DNA from 4 places in the Geobacillus sp. genome. Region 4 is predicted to be linked to each of the others. Evidence: predicted binding sites of a transcription regulator. Region 4 holds the regulator's gene; each other region holds the start of a gene.
The links. The regulator Rex, encoded in region 4, represses fermentation and respiration genes when NADH is low (regulators of the CRP and FNR family bind a similar motif). The targets are predictions, from matches to a motif close to TTGTGAAATATTTCACAA.

Region 1 (4,725 bases), on a different contig from region 4:
AATATAATGCCGACAATCCAAAAGAATATAAGTTCAGCGGCAAACGTATTAAGCGCGGCTTATATCGAACAAAGTCTGGCAAACTAATTAATGCTGATGTCAATGGCGCATTAAACATCTTAAAGAAAAGTAAAGCTGTAGACCTGAGTGTCTTATGCTCTAGCGGCGAAGTGGACACGCCTCAAAGAATAAGGATTGCTTGAAGCAGTCAAACTTCTTTGGAAGGCCCCACTTCAAATTTTCGCTAGAAAATTAAGTGGGGGTAGTTCACAATCATAAGTAGGATCGGATGAGAAGGGGGAACAATCAGAATGGAATGGTATGAACAGCTGTCGGCGTGGATTGCCGAGAAGCAGCCGGTGCGTGTAAAAACCTATCAAGGGGAAGCGGTCGTGCTGCCGGTCAAGCTGTATCAGGACACGCGCAAACTGTTTGTTTACAACCGGCAAATGCGTCTAATGAACATTCCGTTGGACCGGCTCATTTCCGTCGAGCCGAAGCGCATCATCGGTTCCTTTGACCGTCGGGGAGAAGAGGCCATGGTACATACTCGTTGAACGGAGGGCACGCGTCTTTGGACGCGTGTTTTTTTGATGGTGGTCGGCTGTTTCTGCCTGCGGTCTGTTCTGTTGCGCTGGGCTCTATACCCAAGGAAGGCGGCATTCGCGTTGCGATGTGCCAGGGAGCGGAATGGTTTTTGTTGCATAGGCAAAGACCATCTTTTAGAATGGAAAGGACGAACGACTGACCATAAGGGGGAAGGGACATGCATGGCAAACGGATTGCCTTATGCGCGTCACGCAAACTGGACGAAATGACAACGCTTATTGAAAAGCAAGGAGGAACGGCCATCATTCGTCCGGCGCAAGGGACCGTCTTTTCAAAGGGAAGCGAACTGGGAGAGGAAATGCGAACCGTCATCGCCATGCGGCCGGACTGGATCGTATTTACGACGGGAATCGGCTTTGAGGCGCTGTTGGAAGCGGCCGACCGGGAGGGAATGGCTGCTCAATGGCATCGAACGATCAAGGAAGCGAACGTGGCTGCCCGCGGCTATAAAACGGTGACGGCGTTGAAACAAATCGGCGTCACCCCGGTGGCCGCAAGCGAGGACGGGACGACGAAAGGGTTGATTGCTGCTCTTTATGGGCACGACTTTGCGGAAAAAAACGTTGTTGTACAGCTGTACGGCGATACCGCGCCAGCCTTGAAGCAGTTTTTTCTTGAACAAGGCGCTTTGTATACGGAATTGTTGCCATACCGGCATATCGCTCCGGATGAGGAGACACTGGCGACATTGTATAAAGAAATCGTCGGGCGCGAAGTCGATGCCGTCTGTTTTACATCGGCGATGCAAGTCCGCTTTTTCTTTTCGTTCGCCCGCGAGAAAAAAGAGATCGCACCGCTCTTTGACGCGTTTCGCACCGATGTCGTGGCCTGCGCCGTTGGCAAAGTGACAAAAGAAGCATTGGAAGAAGAGGGAGTCGATCGCGTCATCGCCCCGGAACATGAGCGGATGGGAGCGATGATTGTGACGCTTGCCCGTTATTTTCAACAATAAGCCCTGTTGAGGGTTGTTTTATATCAATTGTCCAACCTGCTATATAAGAGACCATCTTTTTGTTAAATGTTTTATATTATGTGTTTCATCAAAAATGCTAAACTGTTTATTTTTTGTCACAGTTTTTCGAACATTTTCCGCTTATAATAAAACTGGGTATGTATTTTTCATATGAAATGGCGGGGCGAGCATGAAACGAAGCTCATTCCAGCAGATGGCGAGCACGGTTCGGCGGGGATTTGCTACGGCGCGTCGCTCATGGGGGCGAGCGCGCTGTTTTTTTTGCGCTTGTCTGTCGGCGGTGTGATATGACTCACAACGATGGAGATGCTGCACACAGTATAATGGAAACAACGGACGGGTCATAAAAAGGAGGAATTGATGATGCATTCATTTTGCCATATGGGCGGCCCTGAAGGGGTGAAATTATGCGCTGGTCTGGCGCAATTAAAACAAGAACACGGCCCGCTGCGCGCCCAAATGGAGCAGCTGCTTGCCGCAGCGGAGGCGATCGGTCGCGGGGAAAATGACCGCAACTGGCGTGAGCCGCTCGCTGATTTGAGAGAAAAAGTTGAATCGTTCGTCGCCGCCCTAGATCCGCATTCGGAGCGGGAAGAAGGCGTATTGTTCCCAATGATGGCTCGGTACATCGGGCGGACGACCGGCCCTATCGCCGTTATGGAATACGAACACGAACAGGCGAAAACGCGACTTTCCATGTTTTTAGAAAAGACCGCCCAGCTGCCGGAGAACATCGACAGCAGGCAGGCGTTGACGCTTGCCGGCGCGGTGATTGAGGCGTATCATATTTTGGATGAGCACTTCATGAAAGAGGAGAACGTGCTCTTCCCGATGGCCGAGCGGTTGTTGTCCGATGCGGAGAAAGAGGAGCTGTTTGCGCGCATTAACTAAGTAACAAATGGAAAACAGGATGCCCCAAACGACGGGCATCCTGTTTTTTATTATTGGTTCATTTGTTGGCCGGTTGTTATGCATGATCGTTAGGGTATGCGGAAGCGCACGTTGTTTCGTTCCCGCCGCCGTTAAAGTTGACAGGCCGGCTGTTAGGCAATCGGTTGCCCCCTCCGCCTGTTCAGTTTAGGGTTCCTGATGTGACGCCCGCCGCTCGCTTACTTGGCGCGGTTGACCGGCTCTGCTTGTTTTGGCATTCGCTTTCGATAGACGACGTAGCTGCGCTGCAAGTAGCGGAGCGGGAAGCTGAATACGTGAACGAGACGGGTGAACGGCCAGACGGCGAACAAACCGAATGCAGCGAGAATATGAATCTGAAACCAAAGCGGCACCGCTTCCATATAAGCTGGGTTCGGACGGAACGTAAGAAGGCCGCGAAACCACGGGCCGATTGTCGTCCGGTAATCAAACCCGTGCGAATCGATGTTCAGAAACGTCGACGACAACCCGCTGGCGATCACGACAAGCAAAAATCCGAGCGCGACCCAGTCGCCGGTGCTGCTTGTCGTCCGTACGCGCTTGACCGTCAAGCGGCGGCGAAAAAGGATCAACAAACCAACGAAGGCCGCCAAGCCGGCCGGAATGCCGCCTGCCAAGGCGAGGGCGTGGTACATCTCTTCTGTCACGCCAAGCGCCTCGTAAAACGGCTTGGGAATGAGAATGCCCATCACGTGGCCGACAAACACGAACAAAATGCCCCAGTGAAAGAGAAGGCTTCCAAGGCGCAACTGCCGTTTTTCAAGCAGTTCGCTTGATTTGGATGTCCAGCCAAACTGGTCGCGCTGGTAGCGCCAAATATGGCCGGCGACAAATAGGACAAGCGCTAAATACGGAACAATCACCCAGAGAAATTGGCTGGCCATGCCGTTGCACCTCCTTTCGGGAGCGGCGTCACGCCGAGTTGAGTGAATGTGTGATTGAGCGCGTCAAACAACTGTGCATACGGGCTGCCTGCCGCTGCCAGCCGGTCGCCGATTTCGCGGATATGGCCGGCATAATCGGCGAGCAAGGCGGTCGTATGCTCTTGATCTGCATAGGCCATCCATTCAAGCATGAGCGGCAAGTAGTCGGGCAGCTCGTGATCGGAGACGGCGAATCCGGCCGCCTCGTAGCGCGCTTTTAAGGCAACGAGTTCGATTCCGCGCTCCCGCTGCTCGCCGTTTGTCATATACGTCAAGTACAAATTCGTTTTTTTGCCGAAATCAAATGTTTCGACATATTGCTCCATCCGCTCTCGAGCCGGGGTGACCGCGAGCTGTTCGGCCACTGCCAAAAGCGGCGCGCGGACGGTTTCATCGTCAAGCGAGCGGATGGCGTCTAGGCAGTCAGGAAGCGATTCGGCCCACTGTTCGTCCGGGTAAGACAACAAATACGATACACATAGAAAGACCGTTTGTTGTTGTTCGCTGTTCATCGTAAATCCTCCATTTCATTATTGAAGGGGGCGGGGCTCGCCTTCTTTCTCCTTTTACAGCGTGCCGCAAGCGCCCGGGCCGCCGGCGAACGCCAGCCCGCAGCTGCCTTGTTCGGCGTAGAGGTCAGCGACTTCTTCGCGGTGCGATGCTGGAATGACGAAGCGGTCTTCGTATTTGGCAATCGCGAGCAAACGGTACATCTCTTCAATGTCTTCACGGCTTAAGCCGAGCGATTCAATGAGACGGGTGTCCGGCTGTTTGTTCGTTTGTTTCGCCCGCATGTATGAGCGCATGGCCGCCATTTTTTTCAATGTCGTGCGGATGTGCGCCGTATCGCCCGCCGTCAGCAAATTCGCCAAATATTCGATCGGAATGCGCATTTCATCAATGGCCGGGAAGATGTCATCGGCGCTCGCTTGGCTTCCTTTTCCTTCGATCGTATTCATGATCGGGCTCAGCGGCGGAATGTACCATACCATTGGCAGCGTCCGGTATTCCGGATGCAGCGGCAAAGCGATTTTCCAGTCGACGATCATTTTGTAAATCGGCGAGCGCTGTGCGGCGGCGATCCATTCGTCTGGGATGCCCGCTTCTTTCGCGGCGGCGGCGACGGCTGGATCGTTTGGATCAAGGAAAATATCAAGCTGGGCGTGGTACAGCTGTTTCTCATCTGTGACGCTCGCCGCTTCTTTCACTTTGTCAGCGTCATACAGCATCACACCGATGTAACGGATGCGGCCGACGCACGTTTCCGAACAAATCGTCGGCATGCCGGCT
Region 2 (4,790 bases), on a different contig from region 4:
AACCGCAATTTGGTCGACGCGATCATCGTTATTTCCGTATTTCGGGAAGTCGCCTTCAATTTCAAAATCAACAGCAATGCCGTTTTCATCGCGAATCGGTTTTACTTTTGCATATTTGATCGCGCTTAACGAATCGGCGACAACCGATAGCCCGGCAATACCAGTTGCCATTGTGCGCAAAACGTGGGTATCATGAAGCGCCATTTCAATGCGTTCGTAACAATATTTGTCGTGCATGTAATGGATGACATTGAGTGTATTAATATAAAGTTCGGCAAGCCATTCAAGCACTTGATCGAATTTACGCATTACTTCGCCATAATCTAAATATTCGGATGTAATTGGCGCAAATTCAGGACCAACTTGAATTTTTAATTTTTCATCGACGCCGCCGTTAATCGCATATAACAATGCTTTTGCGAGGTTGGCGCGCGCTCCGAAAAATTGCATTTGTTTACCGATTCGCATCGCCGATACGCAGCAGGCAATTCCGTAATCATCGCCAAATTCAACGCGCATTAAGTCGTCGTTTTCATATTGAATCGAGCTTGTTTTAATCGACATTTTCGCGCAATATTCTTTGAACGCTTCCGGTAATTGTTTCGACCAAAGTACGGTTAAGTTTGGTTCTGGCGCAGGTCCTAAGTTATCTAACGTATGAAGGAAACGGAACGAGTTTTTCGTTACTAACGGACGACCGTCGATAGCGACTCCGCCAATTGATTCTGTTACCCATGTCGGGTCGCCGCTAAATAGTTCGTTATATTCCGGCGTTCTTGCGAATTTGACAAGGCGCAATTTCATCACAAAATGGTCGACAAGCTCTTGCGCTTCTTTTTCTGTTAGTGTACCTTCTTGTAGGTCGCGTTCGATATAAATATCTAAGAAGGTGGAAACGCGCCCTAAGCTCATCGCTGCGCCGTTTTGTTCTTTAATGGCGGCGAGATAAGCGAAATAGAGCCATTGGAATGCTTCATGCGCGTTTCGCGCTGGTTTGGAAATGTCGTAACCGTAGCTTAATGCCATTTGTTTCAATTCGTTTAACGCGCGAATTTGTTCAGCAATTTCCTCGCGAAGGCGGATAATGTCTTCCGTCATCGTTCTTGCGCCGGTGTTTTTCAAATCCTTTTGTTTTTCTTCAATCAGACGATCGACACCGTATAATGCTACACGGCGATAGTCGCCAATAATGCGGCCGCGTCCGTACGCGTCTGGAAGACCGGTGATGATTCCTGCTTTGCGCGCTAATCTCATTTCTTCGGTGTAAACGTCAAATACACCTTGGTTATGCGTTTTTCGGTATTCCGTAAAGATTTTTTTCACTTCGTCGCTTATTTTGTAGCCGTATGCTTCACATGATTGCTGCGCCATGCGGATGCCGCCGAACGGCATTAATGCGCGCTTAAACGGTTTATCCGTTTGAAAGCCAACGATTTTTTCCAAGTCTTTGTTTAAATAACCTGGTCTGTGGGAAGTGATGGTGGAAACAATGGATGTGTCCATATCAAGAACGCCGCCTTTTTCGCGTTCTTGCTTCGACAATTCCATCACTTGTTCCCAAAGTTTTTTCGTTGCTTCGGTCGGTCCTTCTAAAAACGATTCATCCCCATAGTAAACGGTTACGTTTTTTAAAATAAAGTCACGGACGTCAATGGACTTTTTCCATTTAGACCCTTTAAAATTTCGCCACGGGTCTAATACAGCAACAGCTTGTTTCATAACAGATCCCCTCCCAATTGTTCAGAACAATCATATATAACAGATCTCATCTCTATGATACTATATTTTTGGATGCTTAGAATCATCTATTATTGAATAGTTTGTGAAATGTTGAACAATTTTAATTTAAAGACAGTGAAAAAAGAAGAAATGACAACCAATGAACATGAAGAAGGATGTAAAAATAAAAAATCTCCATCCCTTGTTATAAATCGGGAGGTCAGATCGGCGGTCCGCCATCGGTCCGCCTTTTTGCCAAGCGCTCCATCCTTTCCTCCCCCGCCCTTGTCACCGCTTCGGAAACTGAAACGATAATTTCTTCTCGTTTTCATCCCAGACAAGGATGGCGTCAAACGTTTTTTCGCCTTTTTTAAACCCTTTGATGACATTCGTTTTCCCTTGCGCCAGCAGTTTTTTCACATTGGCCGCCGAAATCGATTTGCCGAGAATGCGTTTGGAGATCGTAAACGGGCATTTTGTTTTCGCGTACTGGTCGCAGCCGTACAACGTTCCTTTGTCGACGACGGTCCCGCCGCAAAGCGGGCACGGTCCAAGCTTCTCGCCCATCGTTTTTTTCTTCCTTGTCCGTTGGATCGAGGCGGTGTCAACCCCTCTGAAATTCCAATTCGGCGCAGTGGCGATGGCGTCAGCGACCACTTTTTGCGCCAACTTTTTCACCTGTTCCATAAAGGCAGCGGGAGAGGCGCTCCCTTCGCCGATTTCGCTTAAGCGCTGCTCCCATTTCGCCGTCATTTCCGGCGAGGCGAGAATCGTGCCGCCGAGCGCCTCGATCAATACTTTCGCCTTGTCGGTCGCATATACGAGGTTGTTTTTCACTTCAATATACTTCCGCTCTTTCAGCATGGTAATGATCGCCGCCCTTGTTGCTTCCGTGCCGAGCCCTTCCGTTTTGGCGAGCACTTTTTCCAGTTCCTCATCGTCCAAAAATTTTCCCGCCGTTTTCATCAAGGTGATGAGTTCGCCTTCTGTATACCGTTTCGGCGGCTCGGTCTTCCCTTCTTTCACCTTGACAGCGGCCGCTTCCCCCGCCTCCCCTCGCTCAAGGAGAGGCAGCGCAGCATCTTTCTCCTCCTCATGCGGACGGATGACGGCGCGCCATCCTTCCTCGACGACTTGTCTTCCTTTCGAAACAAAGCGGGCCCGGCCGTCAACGAGCGTTGTGACGGTCGTATAATCGATGACCGCCGCCTGATGGTGGGCGGCAATTAGGCGGCGGACGACCAAATCGTACACCTTCCGTTCGTCGGCTGACAGCTTCTCGGGATCCACCACTTGCTCGGTCGGGATAATGGCGTAATGGTCCGTCACCTTTTTCTCGTTTACATAACGTTTATTCTGTAAAATCGACGGCTGCGGCAGCGGAAAATACGAAGCGTACGCCGGAAACGAGGACAGCTTTTGCAAAATGGCGGGAAACGTTTCCGCTTCCCCTTTCGTCACATGCATCGAATCGGAACGAGGATACGAAACGATCCCTTTTTGGTAGAGCGATTGCAGCACATCAAGCGTCTTTTTCGGCGAGAAGCGGTACAACTTGTTCGCTGTCGCTTGCAGCGTCGATAAGTTGAACAACAGCGGCGGCTGATACGTTTTCCGCTCTGTGTGGACGTCGGCGACTTCCGCCCGTTTTCCTTGGCAAAAGGCAGCGATCTTTTTCGCCATCTCCTCGTCCCCAAGACGCGTTTGGCCGTTTTTATCCGTCCATTTTCCTTCATAACGCTTGTCGCCAATGACAAACGAGGCGACGACTTCCCAAAACGGTTCAGGGCGGAACTGCTCAATTTCCCGCTCACGCCGGACGATCAGCGCCAATGTCGGCGTCTGCACGCGCCCGACGGAAAACACATCGTTCATCCCGCGCTCCTTCAGCAAGAGGCTGTACACGCGCGAGGCGTTCATGCCGACGAGCCAATCCGCGCAGGCGCGGGCGTACGCTTCCTCATAGAGCGGGCGCGTCGTCCGTTCATCAAGCAGGCGGCGGAACCCTTCCTCGATCGCCTTCGGAGTCAAGGACGACAGCCAAAGCCGCTTCATCGGCTTGTTCACGCCGCTTAGGCGGATGAGGTTGCGCACAATGAGCTCCCCTTCGCGCCCCGCGTCGCCGGCATGGATGATTTCCGTCACTTCCGGCTTTCGCAGCAATTCTTTCACAACCTTGAACTGTTTCGCCTTCGCTTTTTCGATCTCATACTCAAACCGTTCCGGGATGATCGGCAACGTGCCGAGCGTCCACCGCTTCCACTCCGGCCGATACCGCTCCGGCGGGGCGAGCTGGAACAAATGCCCGATCGCCCATGTCATATACGCCCCGTCGGGAAACAAGTCATTCGGCAAAATTTCGATATAGCCTTGCCGTTTTTTCGTCCGAAAAATCGAGGCGAGCGTCGCCCCTTGGTCCGGCTTTTCCGCGATAATGACCTTCATCGTCCTCTCCCCTTACGGCACATCATGCCCCATGGAGCTTTGTAAGATAGCGAACCATTGCTCGCGGGAAAGCGGAAGCGACAACGCCCGCACCGCCCGCTCGATGCTTTCTTGTTTCCCCGAGCCGACAATCGGCATCATCCGCGCTGGATGAACGAGAAGCCACGCGTACAACACTTCGTCGATCGTCTCAGCGCCCACCTCACCCCGCACTTGTTCAAGCGTCCCGCGCAACCGCACCGCCCGGTCATCGTCAGCGGAAAAAATCGCCCCGCCGGTGAGCGGCGACCATACCATTGGCGGAATGCGCTTCTCAAGGCAAAGGTCAACGGTGCCGTCTTCAAGATTTTCCAACCGATACGCCGATACTTCGATTTGGTTGGTCACGAGCGGAAACGGCAAATACGACTGAAGCATTTCCCACTGCAAACGTTTAAAGTTGGAAACGCCAAAATAGCGCACTTTTCCATCCTGCTTGAGTTGGAGAAACGCCTCGGCCACCTCTTCCGGGTTCATAAACGGATCCGGGCGGTGGATAAGCAATACATCAATATAATCGGTATGGAAGTGTCGAAGGGATTGCTCAACCGAAGCGATGATATGATTTTTGCTTGTATCGTATAATT
Region 3 (4,790 bases), on a different contig from region 4:
CCCACCGCTGTCTATATGGCGATGGAGTCGGGGCGGATGGAGTTGGCGTGGGCATGGGTGGCGGTCACGATTGGATTGTCATTTAGTTTATTGTCCTGTGCGGCGAAACTAGGCCGTTGGCAGCGATAAGGAGCAGGCCGTTGGAACATCACGCGGCCCATGAAAGGGAAAGGAGGGAGCGACATGGAAGAGCGCGACCGGGTGAAGATCATCGACCGCCTCGCCCGCCCGCTTCGCGATTTGCGGTTGTCGGTCATCGATCAATGCAATTTTCGCTGCGTCTATTGCATGCCTGCGGAAGTGTTCGGGCCGAATTTTCGCTTTTTGGCGGAAGACCAGCTGTTAACCGTTGACGAAATGGCGCTTTTAGTGGAATGTTTTGTCGAGCTTGGCGTTGAAAAAATCCGCCTGACCGGCGGCGAGCCGTTGCTTCGGCGCGACCTCGATGCGCTCATTGAGCGGCTGTCCGCGCTCCCTGGCCTGCGCGATATTGGATTGACGACCAACGGCGTTCATTTGGTGAAATGGGCGCAGCGGTTGAAAGAAGCCGGGTTGAAGCGCGTCAACGTCAGTTTGGATGCGTTGGATGATGACATTTTCCGCAACATGAACGGCATTGGCGTCGGCGCCGCCCCGGTGTTGAAAGGCATCGAAGCCGCCCTGGCGGCGGGGCTCGGCGTGAAAGTGAACATGGTCGTCAAAAAAGGATGGAACGACTCGCAAATCGTGCCGATGGCGGCCTACTTTAAAGACTTGGGCATTCCGCTCCGCTTGATTGAATTTATGGATGTCGGCACAACGAACGGCTGGGATTATTCCCATGTCGTGACGAAAAAAGAGATGTATGAACAAATCAACGCCATGCACCCTCTTGAACCGGTTGAAAAAGCGTACTTCGGCGAAGTGGCGAGCCGCTATCGCTACGTCGGCACGGAGGTGGAAGTCGGCTTTATCGCCTCAGTGACGGAAACGTTTTGCCAAAGCTGCACGAGGGCGCGCATTTCCGCCGATGGCAAGCTGTACACGTGTTTGTTTGCTTCTGAGGGAGTGTCGTTGAAAGACAAACTGCGCGCCGGCGCGGGGAAAGAAGAGCTGAAGGCGCTGATCGCCGCCATTTGGAGCGAGCGGACAGACCGCTATTCGGAAGAACGGACGGCAGAGACAGCGAAACAGCGCCCGAAAATTGAAATGTCGTATATTGGGGGATAACAAAGAAACGGGGCTGCTCTTTTCGTCAAAGAAGCAGCCCTGCTTTTTATCGCTCGATGCGCCTGCCTTTACCTTAGAAATGGGGGAATGGCTTCGTCTGCTTATGCCTTCACCGCCGCCAACACGCGCGGGAAGAGGATGTTGTTTTCCAAATGGATGTGGGTAAACAAATCGTCTTCGAGCGCCGCGAGTCGGTTGTAGACGAGCCGGTACGTGCCGCACGCGTCTTCCGGCGGGGTGAAGTCGTTGGTGATTTCACGAATTTCTTTCATCAAATCGCCGGCTGCGTCATGTTCATTGACCAGTTCGCGAACGGCCCGCTCGACCGCCTCCTGGTTTTCCGGCGATGGGTTGTCGGCAAATTGCAAAATGAGCGGGAACGCTCCCGTTTCCTCTTTAATGAGATGCTGCTCGAGTTCTGTTTTTAACTCATGAAACAGTTTATGCACGTGGGAAAGATGCGGATGGTGCATGCCGTGCACGCGCAATACTTTCGTGACATACGGGCTGAGCTGCGGCAGTTCCTCGTTCAAATAGCGGTGGTGCGTGTTGATGATATGATCGACCAAGTCGGTTAGCGGCGCTTCGCTCCAGTTTCCGGCCGGTTTGTTTTGCGCCTCCGCATAAAGGGTGTTCAGTTCGCGAAGGAGCGCTTCGCCATCGAGTCCGCGCTCTTCAATGGCTTCTTTTAACGGGCGCTGCCCGCCGCAGCAAAAATCAATGCGCCGCGCTTTAAACAAATCCGCTGCTTTCGGAAATTGAGTGACAATATCGCCGATCAACGATTGTTCGGTAAACCGCTGTTCCATTTCGGATCCCTCCATCACCAAATCGTTACAGCTTCAGCATACCTTGTTTTGGACGTCAACGTTGTGACACATCTCACACAAACGAAAAAAGTAGACAACAAGGAAATGTGATGAACATCACAACAGTGGCTCCCTTCTTTCCTGTACAATAAAATGGACGATATAAATTGTGAATGCGCTGCATAGAAGATGTGAACTGCCGAAAAAAGAGGGGGAGTCAGCATGTGGCTGCTGGCCAAGGCAAGCCGCTGGGAGGAAGAAAAAGATGATTTTGCAGCATATTGATGATGCCAGCGTCGTTGATGAAAAATTGGCCCAAACCATTAAGCAGCTGCAAGATTGGAAATCATTGTGATAAAACGATAAAATGGGCTTAGTGAAGTGAATGAGGGAAAGAAAGGGGAGAACACCGTTGGTCGAAAGACGAACCCCGATTCCTGTCGCGGAAGCCATCGCCCGGGTGATGCGTTACGCTGGGAGAGGAGAAGAGGAGACGGTGCCGCTTCGCCAGTCGTACGGCCGCTATTTGGCCGAAGATTTGCGCGCCGACCATGACGTGCCGCCGTTTGACCGCTCGCCGTATGACGGATTTGCCATTCGCGCCGCCGACTCGGAAGGAGCGGGACTTGACCATCCGGTCGAGTTTGAAGTCATTGAAACGATCGGCGCCGGACAAGTGGCGAAACAGCCCGTCGGTCCGTTTCAAGCGGTGCGCTTGATGACCGGAGCGCAAATTCCCCAAGGGTGCGATGCGGTCGTCATGTTGGAGCTCGCCAAACAGTACGAGCGGGATGGAAAAACGTATATGGCCATTAAACGCCCGTTCCGCCCTGGCGACAATATTTCGTTTCAAGGGGAAGACGCGAAAAAAGGGCAGCCGCTCATCGAAAAAGGGACGCGCATCAATCCCGGGGTGGCGGCGCTCTTGGCGACGTTCGGCTATGCGGAGGTGAAAGTGGCAAAACGGCCGCGCATCGGCATTTTTGCGACCGGCAGCGAACTGCTTGACGTCTCGGAACCGCTTGTGCCGGGAAAAATTCGCAACAGCAACGCCTACATGATCGAGGCGCAGGTGTTCAAAAGCGGCGCCGAGCCGATTTATTTTGGCCAGCTCGCCGACGACCTCGATGCGTGTTTTCACGCTGTGCGCCAGGCGCTCGATCAAGTGGACATGCTCATTACGACCGGCGGCGTCTCGGTCGGGGATTTCGATTATTTGCCCGCCATTTACAAGCGGCTCGGAGCGAACGTGTTGTTTAACAAAATCGCCATGCGCCCGGGGAGCGTGACGACCGTCGCCGAGATTGATGGCAAGCTGCTGTTCGGTCTATCCGGAAACCCGTCGGCGTGCTACGTCGGGTATGAGCTGTTCGTCCGCCCGGTCGTGCGCACGCGGCTGTTTTCGGCCAAGCCGTATTTGAAAAAAGCGAAAGCCACCCTTGGCGCCGAGTTTCCAAAGCCGAACCCGTTCACCCGCTTCGTGCGCAGCCGGGTCGAGGCGGTTGACGGTCGGCTTGTCGTGAAGCCGGTCGGCATGGACAAGTCGAACATCGTCACCTCGCTTGCCTTTGCGAACGCCTTGATGGTGCTGCCGGGCGGAACGAGAGGGTTTGCGGTTGGCGATGAGGTCGACGTGTGGCTTTTGGATGACGATGAGGGGTCAAGCGAATGAACGTCTGGCAAGTCGTCGGCTATAAACATAGCGGCAAGACGACGTTGATGGAAAAATGGGTGGCGGCCGCGGTCCGGGAAGGATGGCGCGTCGGGACGGTGAAGCATCACGGCCATGGCGGCGAGCCCGCGCGGCCGGAAGGTGTCGATTCCGTCCGCCATGAGCGGGCCGGGGCGGTGGCAACGGCGGTGGAAGGGGACGGGCTGTTGCAGCTACATCTCCGCCGTCCGCTATGGCGGTTGGATGATGTGTTGGCGCTTTATGCGCCGCTTCGGCTCGATCTCGTGTTGGTTGAAGGCTACAAACAAGATCGGTATCCAAAAGTCGTGCTTGTGCGCTCCGCGAAAGATTGGGCGTCGCTCCAGCACCTCGCCGACATCCGCGCCGTCATCGCCTGGGAGCCACTCGAAGGGCCGCTAGTGCATCCGGTGTTTTCGCTGGCCGATGATGATGAATATATTCCATGGCTCATGAACGAGGTGAGAACACGAACATGACCGAACCGTTGTTTGCCATTACCGACCGGCCGATTTCGGTCGAAGATGTGATGAAAAAAGTGATGCGTCCGGAAGCGGGGGCGGTCGCTGTCTTTGCCGGCACGGTGCGCGAATGGACGAACGGCAAGCGGACGCTCTTTTTGCAATATGAGGCGTACGTGTCGATGGCGGAGAAAATGCTCGCGCAAATCGGGGCGGAAATCGCCGAAAAATGGCCGGGGGCGAAAACGGCGATCACCCACCGGATCGGGCGGCTTAAGATCGGCGACATCGCTGTCGTCATCGCCGTTTCTTCGCCGCACCGCGCCGAAGCGTATGAGGCGAACCGCTACGCCATTGAGCGGATCAAACAAATCGTGCCGATTTGGAAAAAAGAGCAATGGGAGGACGGAAGCGCCTGGGTGGGCGACCAGCTTGAAACGACGGCGTATCCGTCCGGAAAGCCGGAGGTGAGTGAGGAATGATCCGCCTTTTATTTTTCGCGCATTTAGGCGAACAAATCGGTGAGCGGGAAGTGATGTGGCCGCACGTTCCGGAAACGGTGAAACAACTGAAAGACGAAGTGGAAGAGCGCTACGGCGTCTCGCTCGGGCGCGTCATGAC
Region 4 (4,790 bases):
TTCGCGCAAAATTAAGTATTCTTTTCCGTCGTATTTTACTTCCGTGCCGGCGTATTTCGAGAAAATGATGCGGTCGCCGACTTCAACTTCCGGCGCAACGCGTTGGCCGTTGTCAAGCACGCGGCCTGCACCGACAGCGACAACGCGGCCTTCTTGCGGCTTTTCTTTCGCCGTATCCGGCAGCACGATGCCGCTAGCCGTTTTTTCTTCAGTTTCCACGACTTCAATGACAATGCGATCGCCTAATGGCTTCAACACGGGAAACAACCTCCTTAACGATAGTTTTCGCCGTTCTTATTAGCACTCATCATTATTGAGTGCTAACACACTTATAATATTAATGAACTCTTCTCCGTTTTGCAAGTAGGAAATACAAAAAAATAACTGTTTTTCTTTCATGCGCGAAGATAAGGAGAAAATGGGATAACAAGCTGTCAGGCCCCAGATCAATCGGCGCACAAAATCCATTTTCATTATTGCACATTTCTAACATCAATAAACAACGCTAGGCAATTTTTTTGTGGCGGCCGCGCCAACCACGGCCGGCGCGCTTTTCTTATCATTTCGCCGAACATGTGCTACAATACGGATATATTTGAAATAAAGGGGTAAAACGATTTGAAGCGCCGTTACTGGTATGTCATCATCACCTATATCGCCATGCAGCTGTCTTCCTTTGTCGGTGTGCCGCTCCTTCGCTCCCTCGGCGTCGGCCAAGGCGCGCAAACACGTCTCGAAGCAGCGAAAATTGCCTCCGGCTATTGGGCGGTCATCAGCTTTTTATTGGCTTTTGCCATCATTTTATGGCTGCTGCGCGGCGACCGCGATGAACGGACAATGCGGCGGCTGCCGCTCGCCTCGTCATGGATGTGGGCGATCTCGGGCGTCTTTTTGGCGCTTGCCGCGCAAAGCGTTGCCGCCAACATCGAATGGCGTCTATTGGGCATTGAGCCGGGCTCGGAAAACACAAGGCAAATCATCGACATCATCCGCCTGACGCCATTGCTCGTCGTCGTCACGTCGGTCATCGGCCCGGTTTTGGAGGAACTCATCTTCCGCAAAATCATTTTTGGCTCGCTTTATGAAAAATACAACTTTTGGTTGGCAGCGCTGGCCAGCTCGCTTCTGTTTGCTCTCGCCCACATGGAGCCGGAGCATTTGCTTTTGTACACATCCATGGGGATGGTGTTCGCCTTTTTATACGCCAAAACCGGACGCATTTTCGTGCCGATGTTCGCCCATGTAGCAATGAACACGTTTGTCGTTGCCGTTCAAATTTTGTTGGCTGATGAATTGGAAAACATGATGCGCCAAGCGGAACTGCCGCTGGCCATTTGGAGGATTTGGCTATGACGCGCCATCCGCGGCTGTTTTCTGTTCCGTATTTCATCTTGGGCTTCCTGTTTACGTATTTGGCGATCGAAAGCGTTCATGAAACGATTTGGAACGTCTCAACCATCGCGTTGGCGGCGCTGGCCGCTTTTGATTTCGGCACCGCCTTTCGCTTGTTCTTCACACCGAGACAATAAAACCCTCCCCATTGGGGGAGGGTTTTTGCCTGGCGCCGTATGAACCGTCCTCTTGATGCTGCCCTCAATATGGATCGCCGCTTCCTTCCTCCGCCGCTAATTGCGCCTTTCGATAGCCGATTTTGGCAACCCAGATGCTCCCCTCATACAAAAGCGTCAGTGGAATCATGACGATCACTTGCGACAACACATCCGGCGGCGTAATGGCGGCCGCTAAAATAAGCAGCGCCAAATACGCATACTTGCGGATGCGAACAAGAAGCTGCGGCGTAATAAGCCCTAAGCGGGTGAAAAACAGGACAACAATCGGCAGCTGAAACACGATGCCAAACGGCAGCACGAGCTGCAGCAAAAACTGAAAATATTCATTAATGCCGATCATCTGTTGAATGCCGAGCCGTTCCGCCAGCTGATTCATAAACCGGACGACAAATGGAAACAAGACGAAATACGCAAAACCAACCCCGGCTAAAAATAGAATGATCGATGCTGGAATGTAGCTGAGCGTTGCTTTCCGCTCTTTTTCATACAGCCCCGGACTGACAAACGCCCAAATTTGATACAACAGCACCGGAGCAGTCAGTACAGCGGCGATGACAAAGGCAAACTGAAAATACACTTTAATCGGATCGGTGAGGCGGAACGCGTTCATCGTCAGCTGTTTCGCTTCCACAGTGTGCTGCAAATACACAATGACGTCATCGACAAAAAAGAAGCTGGCTACAAGCGCCGCAACGAAAAAGAGAAGCACGATGATCAGCCGTTTCCGCAGCTCTCCGAGGTGTTCATACACGGACATTTCTTTGTCATTCATCGTTTCCCCATCCTGCCTTGTCATCGGTCGGTTTTCGTTTCTTCGTCATCAGCGAGCCCTTTTGTGGCGTCTTTAAACTCGCGAAGCGACTGGCCGAACGACCGCCCCAACTCCGGCAGCTTTTTCGTGCCAAACAGCAACAAAATGACAAGAACGAGCAACAAATATTTCATGTGTTGTTCTCTCCTTTTTACGATGGCGATGGATAGTTTTTCAAAAAATAGACGAGCGACTGCAGCTCAATGGCTAAATCGATATGATGGACACGAATATGGTTCGGCACGTTCAACCGCGCCGGAGTAAAGTTTAAAATGCCTTTAATTCCTTGCGCGACAAGGCGGTCGGTCAGCGCTTGAGCCGCGGCGGCCGGCACGGTTAAAATCGCGATCGGAATGTCGCCGCGAAGCCGCTCCTCCAGCTCATCGAGATGATAGACCGGCACCCCGCCGACTGTCGTTCCGACCTTCCGTTCATCGACATCAAACGCCATGACAATTTTCGTGTTGTTATTTTTCGAAAAGTTGTAGTTTAAAAAGGCGGTGCCTAAATTGCCGACGCCAAACAAGGCGACTTCGGTCACCTCATCCTCTTCAAGCGTCTGGCGGAAAAACGACAACAAATAATTGACATTATACCCGTATCCCTTTTTGCCAAGCGCGCCAAAATACGAAAAGTCGCGGCGAATTGTCGCCGGATCGACTTTCACCGCCTCGCTCAGCTCGGCGGAGGACACGCGCTGCTTCCCTGAGGCATGTAAATTTTCCAAAAACCGATAGTATAACGGCAGACGCTTGGCAGTCGCCTGCGGGATTTTCGGTTGTTCGTTGCTCATCGTTTCATCCCCCAGCTAATCGGTTTTCCGTCGATAATGGCCGGACTTCCCGCCCGTTTTTTCGACCAAATACGTTGGACCGATCGTCATTCCTTTATCGAGCGATTTGCACATGTCGTACACAGTCAATGCGCATACCGAAGCCGCCGTCAGCGCTTCCATCTCCACTCCTGTGCTCCCTTTCGTTTTGACCGTCACGGTAATCACAAGTTTATACGCTTCCGCCTCTTTTTCCCAAGCAAAGGCAATATCGACGCCTTTTAACATAAGCGGATGGCACATCGGAATAAGATCGGCCGTTTTTTTCGCCGCCATGACCCCGGCCACCTGGGCTACCGCCAGCACATCACCTTTCTCAATGGCATTGTTCGTCATCTTTTCGTAAATCTCTTCATTGACGGTGACGCTCGTTCTCGCCACCGCTATCCTGATCGTATCTTCCTTGTTCGTAATGTCGACCATTTTCGCCCGGCCTTGTTCATTGAAATGCGTAAACGATGACAAGACAATCTCCTCCATTTATCACTATACACCATTTTTCGTTATCTGTCTTTGACCGTTTTCGCGACTTACGTTAAACTATTCGCGAGGTGACGGACATGATCATTTTGCAAGTGAATGGAATCACGAAATATTTTGGCGCTGACCTTATTTTATCGAATATAAAACTAGAAATACAGTCCCGCGCCCGCATTGCTCTTGTCGGCCGCAACGGCGCAGGCAAATCGACGCTGCTGAAGATCATCGCCGGCGAACTTTCTTCCGACAGCGGTGAAATCATCAAGCCAAGCCATATCAAAATCGGCTATTTGGCGCAAAACAGCGGGCTCGACTCGTCACGCTCCATTTGGGACGAGATGCTGGACGTATTCGCGCCGCTCCGGGCGATCGAAGCGCAGCTAGCAGAGCTCGGCGCCCAGCTTGGCGACCCGGATCTGCTCGCCGATCCGTCCCGCTACGAAAAAACGCTTCAAGCGTATGACAACTTGCAAGAGCAATACAAAGAACAAGGGGGCTATCAGTATGAAGCCGACATCCGCTCTGTTTTGCACGGGCTGCAATTTTCGTCATACGATTACCAAACAACGCCCGTTTCCTCGCTAAGCGGCGGACAGCGGACGCGGCTCGCCCTTGGAAAACTGCTGTTGGCCAAGCCGGACTTGCTTATTTTAGACGAGCCGACGAACCATTTGGACCTCGATACGCTCACATGGCTCGAGCAATATTTACAGGCATACCCCGGCGCCGTTCTGCTCGTTTCCCATGACCGCTACTTTTTGGACAAAGTCGTCACCGAAGTGTACGAGCTGTCCAACGCGACGCTTAAGCGGTATAGCGGCAATTACAGCCGCTATTTGGAGCTTCGGGCCGAGCAATACGAACAAGAGCTAAAACGATACGAAAAGCAACAGGAGGAAATCGCCCGCCTCGAAGACTTCATCCGGCGCAACATCGCCCGCGCCTCGACAACGAAACGGGCGCAAAGCCGGCGAAAGCAGCTCGAAAAAATGGAGCGGCTTGAACGCCCGGCCGGAGATGAAAAATCAGCTTCTTTTTCTTTTGCGATTGAGCGGCCGAGCGGCCATGAGGTGCTCACCGCAGAGCAATTGACCGC

Region 1: the regulator Rex is predicted to act here: its motif matches at 1,863-1,880, upstream of IKE44_RS13205 (hemerythrin domain-containing protein).
Region 2: the regulator Rex is predicted to act here: its motif matches at 1,821-1,838, upstream of pflB (formate C-acetyltransferase).
Region 3: the regulator Rex is predicted to act here: its motif matches at 2,080-2,097, upstream of ric (iron-sulfur cluster repair di-iron protein).

Annotation. Positions count from the first base shown of each region.
Region 1 covers NZ_JAFWFM010000225.1:74-4,798, forward strand. Annotated here, with positions in the region: partial or broken gene IKE44_RS13185 (RNA-guided endonuclease TnpB family protein) at 1-203, shown strand, start outside; gene IKE44_RS13190 (hypothetical protein) at 312-557, shown strand; gene IKE44_RS13195 (uroporphyrinogen-III synthase) at 767-1,561, shown strand; partial or broken gene IKE44_RS13200 (pyruvate synthase alpha chain) at 1,733-1,828, shown strand; gene IKE44_RS13205 (hemerythrin domain-containing protein) at 1,946-2,473, shown strand; gene narI (respiratory nitrate reductase subunit gamma) at 2,692-3,396, opposite strand; gene narJ (nitrate reductase molybdenum cofactor assembly chaperone) at 3,372-3,947, opposite strand; partial or broken gene narH (nitrate reductase subunit beta) at 4,002-4,725, opposite strand, start outside.
Region 2 covers NZ_JAFWFM010000029.1:2,443-7,232, reverse strand. Annotated here, with positions in the region: gene pflB (formate C-acetyltransferase) at 1-1,719, opposite strand, end outside; gene IKE44_RS01820 (DNA topoisomerase III) at 2,008-4,164, opposite strand; gene IKE44_RS01815 (aldo/keto reductase) at 4,177-4,790, opposite strand, start outside.
Region 3 covers NZ_JAFWFM010000144.1:1,980-6,769, forward strand. Annotated here, with positions in the region: gene modB (molybdate ABC transporter permease subunit) at 1-129, shown strand, start outside; gene moaA (GTP 3',8-cyclase MoaA) at 184-1,209, shown strand; gene ric (iron-sulfur cluster repair di-iron protein) at 1,311-2,018, opposite strand; gene IKE44_RS08640 (molybdopterin molybdotransferase MoeA) at 2,431-3,690, shown strand; gene mobB (molybdopterin-guanine dinucleotide biosynthesis protein B) at 3,687-4,187, shown strand; gene IKE44_RS08650 (molybdenum cofactor biosynthesis protein MoaE) at 4,184-4,651, shown strand; gene moaD (molybdopterin converting factor subunit 1) at 4,648-4,790, shown strand, end outside.
Region 4 covers NZ_JAFWFM010000097.1:4,603-9,392, reverse strand. Annotated here, with positions in the region: gene groES (co-chaperone GroES) at 1-258, opposite strand, end outside; gene IKE44_RS06220 (CPBP family intramembrane glutamic endopeptidase) at 619-1,353, shown strand; gene IKE44_RS06215 (YdiK family protein) at 1,350-1,529, shown strand; gene tatC (twin-arginine translocase subunit TatC) at 1,594-2,343, opposite strand; gene tatA (twin-arginine translocase TatA/TatE family subunit) at 2,364-2,516, opposite strand; gene IKE44_RS06200 (redox-sensing transcriptional repressor Rex) at 2,534-3,175, opposite strand; gene moaC (cyclic pyranopterin monophosphate synthase MoaC) at 3,191-3,679, opposite strand; gene IKE44_RS06190 (ABC-F family ATP-binding cassette domain-containing protein) at 3,775-4,790, shown strand, end outside.